One region of the Clostridium sp. JN-9 genome, then DNA from elsewhere that is predicted to be linked to it. Evidence: a T-box and tRNA genes for the amino acid it is inferred to sense, from the RefSeq annotation. Region 1 holds a T-box; the other holds one or more tRNA genes.
The links. The T-box of region 1 lies ahead of metG (methionine--tRNA ligase). A T-box ahead of a tRNA ligase gene usually reads a tRNA of that ligase, here a tRNA-Met.
Positions count from the first base shown of each region.

Region 2: it has a tRNA-Met gene. The T-box ahead of metG (methionine--tRNA ligase) is inferred to sense a tRNA for this amino acid. The anticodon was not compared.

Region 1 covers NZ_CP035280.1:111,664-115,977, reverse strand. The annotation lists gene EQM05_RS00620 (TIM-barrel domain-containing protein) at 1-1,504, shown strand, start outside; gene EQM05_RS00615 (uracil-DNA glycosylase) at 1,531-2,094, shown strand; T-box leader at 2,141-2,373, shown strand; gene metG (methionine--tRNA ligase) at 2,424-4,314, shown strand, end outside.
Region 2 covers NZ_CP035280.1:1,298,035-1,302,348, reverse strand. The annotation lists rRNA gene EQM05_RS06245 (16S ribosomal RNA) at 1-403, opposite strand, end outside; gene EQM05_RS06240 (ISNCY family transposase) at 688-2,079, shown strand; tRNA gene EQM05_RS06235 (tRNA-Met) at 2,342-2,417, opposite strand; gene EQM05_RS06230 (glycosyl hydrolase family 65 protein) at 2,620-4,314, opposite strand, start outside.

The DNA.
Region 1 (4,314 bases):
ATGGGCACTTGGCTATCAGCAGTGCAGATACAGCTATGCATCAGAAAAAGAAGTACTTAATCTGGCTAAATGCCTTAGAAAAAATAAAATTCCATGCGATACAATCTATTTGGATATTCATTATATGGATAAATTTAAAGTAATGACCTTGGACAAAAATAATTTTAATAATCCTTCTGAAATGCTAAAGGAATTACATAAAAACGGATTTAAAGTTGTAACTATTTTAGATCCTGGTGTAAAGGTAGAGGAAAATTACGGTGTATACGAAAGGGGATTAGCAGGAGATCACTTCATAAAAAATATTGATGGTACACTTTTTACAGGAGAAGTATGGCCTGGAGAAAGTGCCTTCCCTGATTTTTCAAATGCAGAAGCCAGACAGTGGTGGAAAAAAGAACTTAAGGACTTTATTTCTATTGGCATTGATGGAATATGGAATGATATGAATGAACCTGCTGTTTTCAATAATGACATAAAAACTATGCCTGATGAATGCATTCATAACAGCAGTAATGGTACAATAACTCATTCAGAATTCCATAACATGTTTGGAATGGAAATGAGCAGATGCTCAAATGAAGCTCAGGAAGAGCTGAGACCTAACCTGCGCCAGTTTTCAATGACAAGAGCCACCTTTGCAGGAGGGCAGAGATATTCATCAATATGGACTGGAGATAATTACAGTACCTGGGAGCACCTTAGGATGTCAATTCCAATGAATTGCAATTTAGGTATTTCAGGATTCAGCTTTACAGGCAATGATGTAGGAGGCTTCGGCGGTGATTGTACAGAAGAGCTTTTTATAAGATGGATGGAGCTTGGAACTTTTCTGCCCATATTCAGAAATCACTCTGCAATATTTACAAGAAGGCAGGAGCCATGGAGTTTTGGCCCTGACGCTGAAAAAATCTGCAAAAACGCTATTAATCTCAGATATAATTTACTGCCTTATATTTATAATCAATACTATAAATCATATAAAGAAGGAATACCTGTATTCAGACCAATGATTTTTGATTTTTATGATGATGAAAACGTAATTGATATGTATTCTCAATTTATGTTTGGCGATAATATTTTAGTTGCACCTATTCTTTATCAGGGTGAAAGGGAAAAATTAGTTTACTTCCCTAAGGGGTACTGGTATGACTACTTTACTCATAAAAAATATGAAGGCGGAAAGTATTATACAATAAGTATTCCACTTAACAATATTGGTGTTTTTGTAAAAGAAAATTCAATAATACCAGTATATGAAGATTTCTTTAATTATGTAGGAGAGAAAGAGCTTCCAGTTACTTTAAAATTATTCCCCGGCAGTGGATCATCATGCTATTATGAAGATGATGATACAACCCTTGAATATAAAAAAGGAGCTTATAACTTGTACAAATTTACTTACAGCAATAATGCTGAGAAGAAAATAAATATTGAATCTTTAAATAAAGGCTTTAATAAAACTCAGGACTTTAAAACAGAATATGTGCTAGAATGTAATTAATACACAAAATACAGAGGTGATTACTATTGATGCACTTTCAGGAATTATATCAAACCTGCATCACATGTGAAAAATGTCCCCTCCATACTAATAGAACTAACGTGGTTTTTGGAGATGGAAATATCAGAGCTCCCTTAATGTTTATAGGAGAAGCTCCTGGGGCAGACGAGGATAGAACCGGCATACCTTTTGTAGGCAGGGCTGGTCAGCTTCTTACAAAGGGATTAGAAGCACTGCAGCTTACACGTAATGAGTATTACATTTGTAATATTTGCAAATGCAGACCGGAAAACAACAGAACCCCCCTTGAAGAAGAAGCTGAGGCATGCCTTCCCTATCTCAGGAATCAGGTTGCTCTTATAAAACCAAAGATAATAGTTTGTTTAGGCGCAACTGCAATGAAATATATATTAGGCAAAGGTTTTAGAATAACAAGAGATAGAGGAAAGTGGGTAGAGAGAAAGGGCTTTTACATGATTGCAACTTTTCATCCTGCCGCATTATTTAGAGATGAGAGCAAAAAATCCTTGTTCTGGAATGACCTAAAAATAATAAAGGAAAAATACAGCGAAATTACAAAAAAATATTGACATAATTAATATGATAACCTATTATTGAGCTATATAACATATTTTATACTTTGCATTGAAGGAAAGAGTAGTAAACGGATGTTCCTAAAGAGAATGGGATATTGGTGAAAACCCATGGTCCAAAAGTTTATGAACATGGCTCCTGAGCATATTATCTGAAGCTTAGTAAGATAATACGTAAGCACACGTTACAGTGCAGGGTGATGTTAGTCACCTGCAGAGTTTCATATTGCGAGATATGAATAATTTAGAGTGGCATCGCGTAATTACGCCTCTATATGGTTATAATCCATATAGAGGTTTTTTTATAGTTTAAAGGAGGGATTTTAATGACTAAAAAACCATTTTACATTACTACACCAATTTATTATCCATCTGCCAATCTGCATATAGGCAATACCTATACCACAGTTGCTGCTGATGCAATGGCTAGATTTAAAAGACTTACAGGTTATGACGTTATGTTTCTTACTGGAACTGATGAACATGGGCAGAAAATCCAGAGAATCGCAGAAGAAAAAGGAGTTACTCCAAAGGCTTATGTAGATGAGATTGTTGCTGGCATTCAGGATCTATGGAAGCTCATGAATATAAGTTATGATAAATTCATTAGAACCACAGATGATTATCATATGAAAGCTGTTCAGAAAATATTTAAAAAGCTATATGATCAGGGTGATATTTATAAAGGATCCTATGAGGGCTGGTATTGTACTCCATGCGAATCCTTCTGGACTGAAACTCAGCTGGTAAATGGCAACTGTCCTGACTGCGGCAGACCAGTGGAAAAGGCTAAAGAAGAAGCATATTTTTTCAAAATGTCAAAATATGCAGACAAACTTATTGAATATATTGAAAGCCATCCTGAATTCATTCAGCCTGAAACAAGAAAAAATGAAATGATAAATAACTTTCTAAAACCAGGTCTGCAGGATTTATGTATTTCAAGAACATCTTTTAATTGGGGAATTCCTGTTACTTTTGATCCTAAACATGTTATTTATGTTTGGGTGGATGCTCTGGCAAATTACATAACAGCATTAGGTTATGGAACAGATAATGAAGAACTATACAATAAATTCTGGCCTGCAGATGTTCATCTTGTAGGAAAGGATATATTGAGATTCCACACAATTTACTGGCCAATTATGCTTATGGCATTAGGTCTGCCCCTTCCAAAACAAATATTTGGTCATGGCTGGTTATTAGTTGATGGCGGAAAAATGTCAAAATCAAAGGGAAATGTAGTAGATCCTGTTGTGCTTATAAAACATTTTGGAACAGATGCAGTGAGATATTATCTGCTAAGAGAAATTCCCTTTGGTCAGGATGGATTATTTAATAATGAAATATTTATTAAAAAGATCAATTCAGATCTAGCAAATGATTTAGGCAATCTTTTGTCAAGAACAACTGCTATGATAGTAAAATATTTTGGGGGTGTAATACCTGCTCCTCTGGCAAAAGAGCCTTTAGATGATGAATTAATAAATTTAGCCTTGGAAACTCCAATTAAGGCTGAAAAAGCAATGGATAAACTGAGAATTCCGGAGGCATTGGATGAAATATGGGCTTTGATTGGAAGAGCCAACAAATATATAGATGAAACTACTCCATGGGTATTAGCTAAGGATGATTCTAAAAAAGAAAGATTGGGTACTGTTCTTTACAATCTGGCAGAAAGCCTAAGGTTTGTCTCAGTATGCTTAAGCTCATTTTTACCAGATACCAGTGCTAAAATAAATGAACAGTTGTCTGTAGAATTAACATCATGGGACAGCTTAGCCTCCTTTGATGGAACAAGCGCCGGCACCAAAGTGAAAAAAGGTGAAAATTTATTTCCAAGAATAGATGTTGATGCTAAAATAGAAGAACTTAACAAATTAAAAAATGAAAATTCCAAGCAGGCTGCACATGAAATTCAGCCAATTAAACCTGAAATTACAATAGATGACTTTGATAAAATTGATTTAAGAGTCGTAAAAGTTATTTCCTGCGAAAAAGTGAAAGGTTCCAATAAGCTTTTAAAGCTTAAGGTTGACCTTGGCGGTGAAGAAAGACAGGTTGTATCAGGTATTGCCAAATTCTATAAGCCCGAAGATTTAGTTGGTAAACAAGTAGTATTAGCTGCAAATTTAAAACCAGTTAAATTACGTGGAGAACTTTCACAGGGAATGATTTTAGCTGCAGCTAATGATGATGATACTAAATTGTTTGCAG
Region 2 (4,314 bases), 1.2 Mb from region 1:
CACGCGGCGTTGCTGCATCAGGGTTTCCCCCATTGTGCAATATTCCCCACTGCTGCCTCCCGTAGGAGTCTGGACCGTGTCTCAGTTCCAATGTGGCCGATCACCCTCTCAGGTCGGCTACGCATCGTTGCCTTGGTGAGCCGTTACCTCACCAACTAGCTAATGCGCCGCGGGCCCATCTCAAAGCGGATTACTCCTTTGATTAGAACATCATGTGATGCTCTAATGTTATGCGGTATTAATCTCCCTTTCGGGAGGCTATCCCCCTCTTTGAGGCAGGTTACCCACGTGTTACTCACCCGTCCGCCGCTAATCCGTCCCCGAAGAGGCTTCATCGCTCGACTTGCATGTGTTAAGCACGCCGCCAGCGTTCGTCCTGAGCCAGGATCAAACTCTCAATTTAAAAGTTTGATTGCTCATTACTTTATACTCTATAAAAGAATTGCTGGTTTATTTAACAAGTTTTTACCTGTTATCTTCTCTGTTTAATTTTCAAAGATCATATCTGTCATCTTTCGACAACTTACTTAGTTTATCATCATTATTTAAATCTGTCAAGAACTTTTTACAAATTCTTTTATATTATATGATTGATTTATGATAATGTCTTAATATACCACATATGATTATGTCCCAAATGCAAAAAATATAGTATAATGATACCTCAAGAGAATTGAGGTGGACATAATGAGAAAGGTAAATTTAACTATGAAAGAAAATGATAAATATACAACTATAAAGAAATTGGTCGAAACAAATGGAAACAAGAAGAGGGCATCCCTTTATCTAAGCTGCTCTATTAGACATATTAATAGAATGATCAAAGGATATCAGGAACAGGGAAAGGCTTATTTTATTCATGGTAATCATGGGAGAAAACCAGTCCATACACTTGATGATGAGACAAGACAATTAATTATTGACCTTTATCGTACCAAATACTCTGATGCTAATCTCACCCACTATTCTGAGTTATTAGAGAAGCATGAGCATATCAAAGTATCCATTAGCACCATCCGTTCAATCCTTATGCAGGAATTCATCCTGTCTCCTAAGGCTAAGCGTGCTACAAGGAAAAAGGTTAAAGCTCAATTAGAGGAATTGAAGAATGTAGCCAAATCTCCAAAAGAGGTTTCTAACATTCAGAATGCAATTATTGCAGCTGAAGATGCACACCCGAGGCGCCCTAGATGTGCTTACATAGGTGAGATGCTCCAGATGGATGCTTCACAGCATCTTTGGTTCGGTAAGAATAAAACCCAATTACACATTGCTGTAGATGATGCTACAGGTGCTATTATGGGAGCTTATTTTGACTCACAAGAGACCCTAAACGGGTATTACCATGTGTTACACCAGGTACTCACGGAACACGGTATCCCTTATATGTTATTTACAGATAGACGTACTGTATTTGAATACAAAAAGAAAAAGTCCCCTTCAGTTGAAGAGGATACTTTCACTCAGTTTAGCTATGCCTGTAAACAGTTAGGCATAGGAATTAAGACAAGCAGTGTTGCCCAAGCTAAAGGGCGCGTAGAAAGAATGTTTCAGACGTTACAATCACGCCTCCCTTTAGAAATGAGGCTAGCTTGTATCAGCACAATTGAGCAAGCAAATGAATTCTTAAACTCATACATAAAAGAATTCAATGCCCAGTTTGCTTTACCAGTTGATAATATCAAATCTGTCTTTGAAAAACAACTAGATATTGAAAAAATAAATTTAACACTTGCCGTATTAACCAGTAGGAAGGTTGATAACGGAAGCTGCATCAAATTCAAGAAAAGTTATTACCTCCCTATGGATTGTAATGGATATGCTGTACATTACCGAAAAGGTACTTCAGGTATGGTAATTCAAGCCTTTGATGGTGGAATGTTCTTTTGTGTTGATGAAAAGGTATATGCTCTAGATCTATTACCAGAACATGAACTTACATCAAAAAGCTTTGACCTTGCAGCTCCTGCGGGGCAACCAAAAAAACGTTATATTCCTCCAATGAGTCATCCTTGGAAACAAGCTTCTTTTGAACGTTATCTTAAAAAGCAGAAACATAGGCAGGAAAATATAGCATAAAAGTAAATGCCATAATATTACTATTCCTCCTTTTAAGTATAAAACTCAGAAGGCTTATTAAGCATACCCAAAATCCAGGAAAGCCTCATTATTTATTTTAGAAGTAAAACCTAACTAAAAAGCACCAGAAAACTGGTGCTAATGTTTTAAATATTTTGGGACATTTTCAAAAATGCTTGACAGAACTTTTTACAAATTCTTTTATATTATTTAATTCTCAACAGAATTCATATAATATCACACATCCATTTTTTAAAAATTTTGGTTGCGGGGATAGGACTTGAACCTATGGCCTTCGGGTTATGAGCCCGACGAGCTACCAACTGCTCCACCCCGCGATATTATATTAAATAACTTTGTTTTTTCTTTGCCGCTCATCAGCGACAGTTGTTATCTTATCACTTACAGGAATATTATAACCTAGCATTTTTTATCTATACATGAAATTATATTGTCCATGCTAGCAATATCTTTAAAATACTTTAAAATTTTCATATGGACACACCAGACATAGTGTAAAGTAAGATTTCACCTTACTGCTTACCTTTTTGAATTTTTTCCTGTTTCATAGATTTTATTATTAATTTCTATTTTAATTTCTTTATCAGATGCTATTTCAAAATGATTCTGATAAATTGAAACTGTAATTCTCGATTCATGCCAGTTAAGTTTAAACTTAAGCATTTTCCAATGTTTAGGTATCCATGGTTTTAGTTTTAAAGTTCCATCTTTCAAAACAGATAATCCCGCAAAGCCAAAAACCACACTCTGCCATGACCCGCCTGTGGAAGCACCATGAAGGCCGGAATCTGTATTTCCCTGATTATCCTCTAAATCCGTGTACACAGTTTTCATGAAATATTTATATGCATTGCTTGTATCTCCGACAGAAAGTCCAAGTATTGAATACATGGATGGACTTAATGATGATTTATGCATAGTTCTCTTTTCATAGTACTGGTAATTAACCTTTTTAATTTCATTTGAAAATTCCTCAGGCAGCATAAGCATAAGCTGTACAACATCTGCCTGCTTTATAAGCTGAGTTTCACCGAGCCTGTCCAGTTTCACTTCTTTAGGCCATACAGGCATGCTGTTTTCATCATATTCTTTTATTTCTATATGCTTTAAATTAAAATATCCTTCAAACTGCTCTATAATAGTGCCCTCTTTATTTGTTGGAATATATATCTTGCTGGCTATATTTTTCCATTCATGAAAATCCTTGGAGCTTATGCAAAGCGAATTACACAATAATCTCAATTTGTGTTCGTCTTCCTTGCTGAGCCATTCCTTATAGTAGAAAGCTTTTTCTATATTCCACTTTGCAAGGTAATTTGTAAAAACATTGTTATTAACATGCTCATGGAATTCGTCAGGGCCTATAACTGAGTTTATTTCATATCTGTCCTTTTCCTTATTATATTCAACTCTGCTCTGCCAGAACTTTGCTGTATCCAGCAGCATTTCCATGCCGTAATTAATAAGAAACTCCTTATCTCCAGTTGCTCTGTAGTACTCTATTATTCCAAATACTATATCAGAGTTAATATGAAATTCCTCATCGCCTGTCCAAATTCTTACCCAATTGCCTTCATAATCAAGCCCCCATTTTGGTGTTGTCTCTATTCCATCATCAGCTGACTCCCATGGGAATCTTGCGCCTTTATAACCGCTTAATTCTGCATTTTCCCTGGCTCCCTTTAATGTGTTATATCTGTACATTAATAGTGATCTTGCAGCCCTCGGCCACTCATAAATAAAAAATGGCAGCATAAACACTTCTGTATCCCAAAAAACATGTCCTTTATATCCTTCACCATGAAGAGCCTTTGCTGCTATGCTGACTCTGCCGTCCCCCTCATAAGCTGAGGATGCCAGCTGAAATAAATTATATCTTATTCCCCTTTGAGCTTTATCATCTCCCTGGATTTCAATATCAATATTATTCCATATTTTATTCCATGAACGGCTGTGCTTTTCTTTTTCGCCTTCATAGCCTAAAGCTGCAAAATCATTTATATCCTCTAAAGCTATACAATACAAGTTTTTTTCAGTATCTCTGCTGGTATAAGTAACCCCATATTTATATATGGTATAAGTGCTTCCCTGTTTAATAAAGGTTTCATAAACTTCTGAAACTATTTCTCCAAAGTCACAGTATCTTCTTTTTCTAAAAATATTATCACGATCATTTTCGCCTATGAGCCTTGTACACTCTATTATTTCTGTTCC